2 regions of the Pseudomonas allokribbensis genome follow, and region 1 is predicted to be linked to the other one. Evidence: predicted binding sites of a transcription regulator. Region 1 holds the regulator's gene; the other holds the start of a gene.

Region 1 (4,962 bases):
GGCCCGTGGTGGCGAGGGTGCCGCCCGTGAATTCTGCGAACTGATCCTGCGCGCCCAGGGCAGCCTCGATGCCGCCAATAACGCGTATTTGTGAGTCAAACCATGTTTAGCAAAAAGTTTCGCAACATACTGCTGTTCGGTTGCATCGCGGCCATTTTCGGCGCGGTCGGCTACTGGAACATCAGCCCGGAACGCTTCCTCGACAAGCCTCCTGTCTCGGCAGAAGAGAGCCCGATCGACTGGTATGCGACCAACACCCACACCTTGCAATACCTGGAAGACGGCAAGGTGCAGTACGAAATGACTTCCGACAAGGCCGAGCACGTCAAGGCGACCGACATTACACTGGTCACCAAGCCCGACCTGAACATGTATCGCGGCACCGACTTCCCGTGGCACGTGACCAGCGAGCGCGGTGAAGTGAATTCCGGTGGCACCGAGGTCGAGCTGATCGACTCGGTTCGCGTCAAGCGCACCGATGAAAAGAACCGCGACACCCTGATCACCTCCACTCGCATGACAGTGTTCCCGCAGCAACAATATGCGCAGACCCAGCAACCCGTTAGAATCGACGGCGCTGGCGGTGTATCGACCGGCGTGGGAATGAAAGCGTATTTGAAGGAAAGCAGGATACACCTGCTATCGAACGTAAGAGGACAGTATGAGGCTCGTTAAAACCCTCCCTATTTTGCTCAGTCTGGGCGCAGCACTGGGAAGCGTGAGCGCCTGGGCTCTGCCGAACGATCAAGAGCAGCCAATCCGCATTCAGGCCGACGATGCCCAGCTGGACGACAAGAATGGCGTTGCCACCTATAAAGGTGACGTGATCATCACTCAGGGTTCGATGATCGTCAAAGGCAACACCGTGACCATCACCCGCACCCCGACCGGCGATATCGACGTCGTGACCTCGGTGGGCAACCTTGCCTACTTCGAGCAGTTGCAGACGGCTGGCGACACCAAGCCTGTACAGGGCTGGGGCGTGACCATCCAGTACCACGCCGCGCAAAACCGTGTTGTGCTGATCGACAAGGCGAAAGTCGTCGACAAGGACAACAACACCACTCAGGGCGAGAAAATCGTCTATGACACGGTGAAAAAGCTGGCCAGCGCGGGTCGTGCCACCGGCAACAAGGTCACCGAAGCGCGTCCGCGCATTGACATGGTGATCCAGCCGAAGAAGAAAACCGACGAGAAATCCCAGTAATGGCAACTCTGAAAGCCCAGCACCTGGCCAAGGCCTATAAAAGCCGCCAGGTCGTGCGCGATGTCAGCCTGTCGATCGACAGCGGTCAGATCGTCGGCCTGCTCGGCCCCAACGGCGCCGGCAAGACCACCTGCTTCTACATGATCGTCGGCCTGGTGCAGGCTGATCAGGGTCGCGTGCTGATCGACGACCTGGACGTCAGCCACCAGCCGATGCACGGTCGCGCCAAGGCCGGTATCGGCTATCTGCCACAGGAAGCGTCGATCTTTCGCAAACTGTCGGTGGCCGACAACATCATGGCCATCCTCGAGACCCGTCAGGAGCTCGACAAGGCCGGTCGTCGCAAGGAGCTGGAAAGCCTGCTGCAGGAATTCCACATCAGCCACATCCGCGACAACCTCGGCATGAGCCTGTCCGGTGGTGAGCGTCGCCGGGTGGAAATCGCCCGCGCACTGGCCACTGCACCGAAGTTCATTCTGCTCGACGAACCGTTCGCCGGTGTCGACCCGATCTCCGTGGGTGACATCAAGCAGATCATTCACCACCTCAAGGCCAAGGGCATCGGTGTGTTGATCACCGACCACAACGTCCGCGAGACGCTGGATATCTGCGAAACGGCCTACATCGTCAATGACGGCCAACTGATCGCCGAAGGCGACTCCGCGACCATCCTCGCCAACGATCTGGTGAAGGAAGTGTATCTGGGTCACGAGTTCCGCCTGTAAGCGCGACAGCATTCGACCAGCCGTCCGGGTGCTGTAACGTTGAAGCGCACTTTTATACGCTTTTATTGTTACAGCGCTCTAGGCAAACACGACAGTTTCAGGCATATAATTTGCTTAAGTTTGGCGCTTCGGCGCCCTGTAGTGGATGGCGCATAGCGCCGGCGAATAAGGTGTTAAGCCCCTGCCATGAAACCATCGCTAGTCTTGAGAATGGGCCAGCAGCTGACGATGACACCGCAGCTGCAACAGGCCATCCGCCTGCTCCAATTGTCGACCCTGGATCTGCAACAGGAAATCCAGGAGGCTCTGGAATCCAATCCGATGCTCGAACGCCAGGAAGACGGCGACGACTTCGACAACTCCGATCCCATGGCCGACAACGCCGAACAGAAGCCCAACACCGAGATCCAGGAACCCTCCTATCAGGAGACCGCACCGACGGTCGACAATCTAGAGGATGGCGAATGGAACGAGCGAATCCCCAACGAACTCCCCGTCGACACCGCCTGGGAAGACGTCTACCAGACCAGCGCCAGCAGCCTGCCGAGCAGCGATGACGACGAGTGGGACTTCACCACCCGTACCTCCGCCGGCGAGAGCCTGCAAAGCCACCTGCTGTGGCAGTTGAACCTGGCGCCGATGTCCGACACGGATCGCCTGATCGCCGTCACCCTGATCGACTGCATCAACAATCAGGGCTACCTCGACGAAACCCTCGAAGAAATTCTCGACGCCTTCGATCCGGAGCTCGACATCGAGCTGGACGAGATCGAAGCCGTCCTGCACCGCATCCAGCAATTCGAACCTGCCGGCATCGGCGCACGCAACCTGGGCGAATGCCTGCTGCTGCAATTGCGCCAGCTGTCGGCCAAGACTCCTTGGCTGGCGGAAGCCAAGCGTCTGGTCACCGATTACATCGACCTGCTCGGCAGCCGCGACTACAGCCAGCTGATGCGCCGCATGAAACTCAAGGAAGATGAACTGCGCCAGGTCATCGAACTGGTGCAGAGCCTCAACCCGCGCCCCGGTTCGCAGATCGAGTCCACCGAAGCCGAGTACGTGGTGCCTGACGTCATCGTGCGCAAGGACAACGAGCGCTGGCTGGTCGAACTGAACCAGGAATCGGTGCCGCGCCTGCGGGTCAACGCCCAGTACGCCGGTTTCGTGCGCCGCGCCGACACCAGCGCCGACAACACCTTCATGCGCAATCAGTTGCAGGAAGCCCGCTGGTTCATCAAGAGCCTGCAGAGCCGCAACGAAACCCTGATGAAAGTGGCCACCCAGATCGTCGAGCATCAGCGCGGCTTTCTTGAATACGGCGACGAAGCCATGAAGCCTCTCGTGCTGCATGACATCGCCGAAGCGGTGGGCATGCACGAGTCGACGATTTCCCGGGTGACCACGCAAAAATTCATGCATACCCCCCGGGGCATCTATGAACTGAAATACTTTTTCTCCAGCCACGTCAGCACCTCCGAAGGCGGCGAATGCTCGTCCACGGCGATCCGCGCGATCATCAAGAAACTGGTTGCCGCGGAAAATCAGAAAAAGCCGTTGAGTGACAGCAAGATCGCTGGTTTACTGGAGGCACAAGGCATTCAGGTGGCTCGCCGCACCGTCGCCAAGTACCGCGAATCCCTCGGGATCGCGCCTTCGAGCGAACGCAAGCGGTTGATGTAAGCCACGTTACAGCGTTCCAGTGGCAGGCTCTTCGGCCTGCCGCTTTATGCACTGGCAACGAAGGAGAAGCTGTATGCAAGTCAACATCAGTGGACACCAACTGGAAGTTACCCAACCTCTCCGTGAGTACGTTGAGCAAAAGCTCAAGAGGCTTGAGGGGCATTTCGACAAGATCACCAACGTGCAAGTCACGATGTGCGTCGAGAAGCTGAAGCAGAAAATCGAAGCCACGCTGCATATTCCCGGTAACGAGGTCGTCGCAAACGCGGAACATACCGATATGTACGCAGCGATCGACGCGCTGACCGACAAGCTTGATAAACAACTCAAAAAGCATAAGGAAAAGACCCAGAGCCTGCTTCAGGGCGCTACCGGTCGATAACCCCCACCCCCATGATCCGACTTGAAAGCATCCTGACCCCCGGCCGTTCCCTCGTGAACGTGCCGGGCGGCAGCAAAAAGAAAGCCCTCGAACAAATTGCCAACCTGATCGCCCGGGAAGTACCGGATCTGGAGATGCAAGATGTCTTCGAGGCACTGATTGCCCGTGAAAAACTCGGCTCGACCGGTTTTGGCAACGGCATCGCCATTCCCCACTGCCGCCTCAAGGGTTGCGAATCCCCCATCAGCGCCTTGATGCACCTTGAAGCACCCATCGATTTCGACGCCATTGATGGTGCACCGGTCGACCTGCTGTTCGTGCTGCTGGTCCCGGAAGCCGCCACCGATGCGCACCTGGAACTGCTGCGCCAGATCGCCAGCATGCTCGACCGCAAGGACGTACGCGAAAAATTGCGTCGCGCCACCACCAACGAAGCCTTGTATCAGGTTGTCCTGGACGAGCAAAACGGGCACTAAACATGCGCTTGATCATCGTCAGTGGCCGCTCCGGCTCGGGCAAAAGTACCGCTCTGGATGTCCTCGAAGACAACGGCTACTACTGCATCGACAATTTGCCTGCCGGCCTGCTCCCGGAACTGGCGGAGCGCGCACTGATTCATACGGAACTGTCTCAGCCACTGGTCGCGGTATCGATCGACGCACGCAATCTGCCCAGTCATCTCTCGCGCTTTCCGGAATTGCTTGAAGAAGTCCGCAGCCGGCACATCCAGTGCGACGTCCTGTATCTGGACGCCGATGAAGAAACCCTGCTCAAGCGTTTTTCGGAAACCCGTCGTCGCCACCCTCTGAGCAGCGCCAATCGTTCGCTGGCCGAAGCCATCAACGATGAAACGGCCCTGCTGGGCCCGATCGCCGATCTGGCCGACCTGAAGGTCAACACCACCAATCTGAACCTGTACCAGTTGCGCGACACCATCAAGCTGCGGCTGCTGAACCAGCCGGAGCCGG
Region 2 (4,962 bases), 1.3 Mb from region 1:
GCGGTGCTCGCCCAGGTAAACGCCTTGCCAGGTGCCCAGTGCCAGCCGACCCGCCGAAACCGGCAGGCTGATCTGACAGCCCAGCACGCTGGCCTTGAAGTGCGCCGGGAGGTCGTCCAGGCCTTCGTCGTTATGCTCATAGCCGTCTGTTCCTTGTGGGATCAGACGATTGAAAAATCGTTCGAAGTCGCGACGTACCGCCGGATCGGCGTTCTCGTTGATGGTCAACGACGCCGAGGTATGCTGCAGCCACAAATGCAACAGACCGACCCGGCATGCCTTGAGTTCAGGCAGTCCGGCGAGCAACTCTTCCGTTACCAGATGAAAGCCCCGGGGCCGTGCCCGAAGGGTTATCAGAGTCTGTTGCCACATACAGTTCTCCGCACGTTCGGGGCGCATTCTAGCGCGCTCTGAAAAAAAACAAAGGCCCTAATATTCCTTCAATGATGTAAGCCATTGGCCGTAGAAAAACACCCGTCGTAAACACGACCAAAGCAGTACGAAAAATCCTTACAGCCATCTCAAGGATGACAAATCCCGGACAAAAAAATGCCCGGCGAACCGGGCAAGTTTTTTTGAGGCGCGTACTTACAGGTTGTAGCCGCGCTCGTTGTGCTGTGCCAGGTCCAGGCCCACCGATTCTTCTTCCTCGGTAGCACGCAGACCCATCACGGCATCCAGCACCTTGAGGATGATGAAGGTGACGATCGCGGTGTAGATCACCGTGAAGCCGACGCCTTTGCACTGAATCCAGACTTGTGCGGCGATGTCGGTGACGGTGCCGAAGCCACCCAGCGCTGGAGCGGCGAACACACCAGTCAGGATCGCGCCGAGGATACCGCCGATACCGTGCACGCCGAAGGCGTCCAGGGAGTCGTCATAGCCGAGTTTGCGTTTCAGGGTGGTGGCGCAGAAGAAGCACACCACGCCGGCGGCCAGACCGATGATCAGCGAGCCCATCGGGCCCACGGTGCCGGCTGCCGGAGTGATTGCTACCAGACCAGCAACCACACCCGAAGCGATACCCAGTGCGCTAGGTTTGCCGTGGGTGATCCACTCGGCGAACATCCAGCCCAGTGCAGCGGCGGCGGTGGCGATCTGGGTGACCAGCATCGCCATGCCGGCAGTGCCGTTGGCGGCGGCGGCGGAACCGGCGTTGAAGCCGAACCAGCCAACCCACAGCATGGCGGCGCCCATCAGGGTGTAACCGAGGTTGTGCGGCGCCATCGGGGTGGTCGGGAAGCCTTTGCGCTTGCCCAGCACCAGGCACGCCACCAGACCGGCGATACCGGCGTTGATGTGCACCACGGTGCCGCCGGCGAAGTCGAGCACGCCCCAGTCACCCAGCAGCGAGCCCGGACCGCTCCAGACCATGTGCGCGATCGGTGCATACACCAGGGTGAACCAGACGCCCATGAACACCAGCATCGCGGAGAACTTCATACGCTCGGCGAAGGCACCGACGATCAGCGCCGGGGTGATGATGGCGAACGTCATCTGGTAAGTGACGAACACGGCTTCAGGGAACAGCGCCGCCGGGCCAGTAATGCTGGCAGGCGTGATGCCCGCGAGGAAGGCCTTGCCGAAGCTGCCGACGAAGGAGTTGAAGTTGACGACGTTGGCTTCCATCCCGGTGGTGTCGAACGCCATGCTGTAGCCATAAAGGAACCACAGGATGGTGACCAGGCCGGTAATGGCGAAGCACTGCATCATCACGGAAAGAATGTTTTTCGACCGAACCATGCCGCCGTAGAACAGCGCGAGGCCGGGAATGGTCATGAACAGCACGAGGGCCGTCGAGGTCAGCATCCAGGCGGTATCGCCGGAATTGAGGACTGGAGGCGCCACCGGATCTGCCGCCAAAGCCAGGCCGGGCATTACGATGGACAACAGGGCGCCTAGCCCTGCGAATTTACGCAGAGTCATATTGTTTTCTCCTGGGGCGTTGGGTTTGTGGCGGCGTTTAGATCGCGTCGGTATCGGTTTCGCCGGTACGGATGCGAATCGCCTGTTCCAGATTGACCACGAAGATCTTGCCGTCACCGATCTTGCCGGTGTTGGCAGCCTTGGTTATCGCCTCGATAACCCGATCCAGATCCTTGTCGTCGATGGCAACGTCGATTTTCACCTTGGGCAGAAAATCGACCACGTACTCCGCGCCGCGATACAGCTCGGTGTGACCCTTCTGCCGCCCGAAGCCTTTGACTTCAGTAACGGTAATGCCCTGCACGCCGATTTCGGACAGCGACTCGCGCACGTCGTCCAACTTGAACGGCTTGATGATGGCAGTGACTAGCTTCATGAAACTCTCTCCCGAATTGGTGGACTTGCCCCAGGAAAACAAACCCGACTCAAGTCTAAGCGCAGTGCCTGGCTTTGTAACGCATCGTCGGCCCTACCTGCCCGACTGACGCCAGCTAACCGCTGCTGACGAAACTCCCCGCTCCGCCTGCCGCACTGCATTCGTCACAGCGACTGCATCAGTGCATGGGTCACTACCGACTAAGCAGAAAGCTTGCCATCTCGCCAAAATCCCCTGATTTCAATCCCTTGGCCGCTGCCGAAGATGCCATCACCGAAATGGCACACGGGATACGCACAACAACGGTGCGCAGCCGTTCGTCCTTTTGCGCGAAAAGCGTGCATCCCGGCCAACGCAAATGACTATAGACACTGCGTGATACACTGCCGGCCATTGTTTCCAGGACATATCCCATGCTCGCGCCCAAAGACTTCCTCGACGCCCTGAGCGGCACCGCCTCCCGCCTGTTCAGCGGCGACACGCCATTGCCAAAAGCCGAAATCGAAAGCCAGTTCAAGATGCTGCTGCAAAGTGCCTTCAGCAAACTGGATCTGGTGAGCCGGGAAGAGTTTGATAGTCAGATGGTGGTGCTGGCCCGGACTCGCGCCCGGCTTGAGAGCCTTGAGGCGAAGGTGGCTGAGCTGGAAGCGAAGTTGACGCCGCCGGCTGAGTAACACCTCGTTTCTTTGTGAATGCGGCTCCTTGTGGGAGCGGGCTTGCCCGCGAATGAAGGTCGGAACGACCTTCCCGCCATTCAGGATTCGCTGCCGAATCTCGGCAGAATCCTACAGCTTGCAACCCCGCCGTCCGATTGCGTCGTGAAGCCCTGATTCCTAAGCTCACCCAATGCTGAATGTTCAGCACTGGGTTTGGCGACCCGGAAAGCTTAAGGCGCACGACAACCATGATGGCGGCTATGTTTACCGCCACATCGAGTCATGGCGGTTGTGCGTGGGAGACCTTCGGGTCTGCCGGGTTCCTTTTGCTCCGGTTCGCCAACCCGCGTACGACTGCCACCCAATTGTTTGGCGACAATTGAGGGCAGCCCTAAAGCAAAAGGAGCTGTTCAATGAATAACGAAGATACGTATCTCACTCCTCAGGTTTTCACCCGCCACAAACTCCCCCTCCACGCCCTGCTCATCCAGAACCAACCCTGGTTCTCTGCCCGCGATCTGGGCCGCCTGCTACACATTTACCTCAACGAACGCATGCTGCGAAAACTCGACCCTGACCAATACCAAACCCGCAAAACCCTGATCCACAACCAGATCGAAAACACCCTCCTGATCAGCGAATCCGGCATCTATGCCCTCCTTGTCTACCACTACTGCCCCGAATACCGTGCCCTGCGCGAATGGCTCACCCATCAAGTCATCCCCACCCTGCGCGACGCCCAGCACCCCACGACAAGCGAACGCCCACAGCTAAGCCTGCTGAATTGGCCCGAGATGTCGTTGAGTTTGCTGCACTGGAATAACCAGCCGTGGATTCGGTTGCAGGATGTGCCGCAGATGGTGGTAGAGCGGGAAAAGCGAAAACACCCAGTGCCGGCCACTTGGTGGAAAAGGGCTTCGCGGATGCTGCAATCGCTATAGGTCCGCATGCCGGAGCTGGGCCCTGCGTAAATCGTAAGTCGACTGAAGATTCATCCAGAACTCAGGCGTGGTGTTGAGGTGGATTGCCAGTCTGATTGCCAGATCGGCGCAGATCCTGAGCTGGCATTTCACAAGCTTCTCGATCTCGGTTTCAGGCCAGTTCGTGGGCATGGCCAAGGCCATGACCGTCATGCCCAACGGCTCCATGAATTCCTTATTCAGCACCTCGCCCGGATGAATCGGGCGCATACCATTGCGTTCCATTTTTCGCCTCCAGAGGCTGCATTGATCGGCAAAACTGGAGCATCCAATTCGGCTACTCAAGACCTCCGCCAACGTTTCGCCGACGTCCTACAACCAATAAAGCATGGCCCTACAAGAATCAGCTCCCGCGCCCGATTACGTGATTTTTTACTTGTAGTTACGCTCGTAGCCATCACCTACGCTGATCGATCCAACACGTCGAGTTTCAGAAGGATCACATTGATTGCCAGACATTCTGGTTCTGGACTCCCTCTTGTCTGATTTGCTCACACAAAAAGAAAACACGCTAGTTCAGCACCCAGATGGCAGTTACATCTTTGGTGCGATCCCCGACATGCCAAAATTCGGCTTGCCAGGTGGGAAGATTTATTTGCGAATAGGTATTCACCGCCGAGCGAATAGTGGTTTTGGCGTAGTACACATATGGGAAGCGCACAGAGCCGATTTGCTCAAGCATGGTTGCCAGACTGTCGATGGGGTAGCAGCGATTGTTGCGAAAATGATCGTCCCAGGAGCGCAAATCTATTGCGAGTTCAAAGAACAGCGATGTGGAAACAGGGTCGCGGTACTGAGAACATCCATGGGAACACTGATTCTTGAACCGCGACACGAGCGCGCCACAGGATTTGGTTACTTCGTGGTGACTTGGTACGCGCAAAAGCGCGCACATGGCACGTTGGTGGGACAAATACCACGAGCATCATCCAACCAGAAATAAAAAAGGCGTCCGAAGGACGCCTTTTAAATATTTTTTGAGGAGTAGTCGCAGCGATTCTTTAGCTCCCGGTTTTAAAGCCAT

The links. Region 1 encodes sigma-54, which starts transcription at its own class of promoters, with help from an activator protein. Its sites were predicted from a motif close to ANTGGCATNNANNTTGCTNT; they were not measured.
Positions count from the first base shown of each region.
Region 2: a site for sigma-54 is predicted at 2,504-2,523, ahead of glnK (P-II family nitrogen regulator). Genes of this name have one in related genera too.

Region 1 covers NZ_CP062252.1:1,027,062-1,032,023, reverse strand. The annotation lists gene IF199_RS04530 (KdsC family phosphatase) at 1-94, shown strand, start outside; gene lptC (LPS export ABC transporter periplasmic protein LptC) at 103-675, shown strand; gene lptA (lipopolysaccharide transport periplasmic protein LptA) at 662-1,207, shown strand; gene lptB (LPS export ABC transporter ATP-binding protein) at 1,207-1,932, shown strand; gene IF199_RS04510 (RNA polymerase factor sigma-54) at 2,119-3,612, shown strand; gene hpf (ribosome hibernation-promoting factor, HPF/YfiA family) at 3,686-3,994, shown strand; gene ptsN (PTS IIA-like nitrogen regulatory protein PtsN) at 4,006-4,470, shown strand; gene rapZ (RNase adapter RapZ) at 4,473-4,962, shown strand, end outside.
Region 2 covers NZ_CP062252.1:6,311,124-6,316,085, forward strand. The annotation lists gene IF199_RS29115 (secondary thiamine-phosphate synthase enzyme YjbQ) at 1-372, opposite strand, end outside; gene IF199_RS29120 (ammonium transporter) at 589-1,926, opposite strand; gene glnK (P-II family nitrogen regulator) at 1,964-2,302, opposite strand; gene IF199_RS29130 (accessory factor UbiK family protein) at 2,716-2,976, shown strand; gene IF199_RS29135 (BRO-N domain-containing protein) at 3,372-3,899, shown strand; gene IF199_RS29140 (HigA family addiction module antitoxin) at 3,894-4,163, opposite strand; gene IF199_RS29145 (hypothetical protein) at 4,387-4,881, shown strand.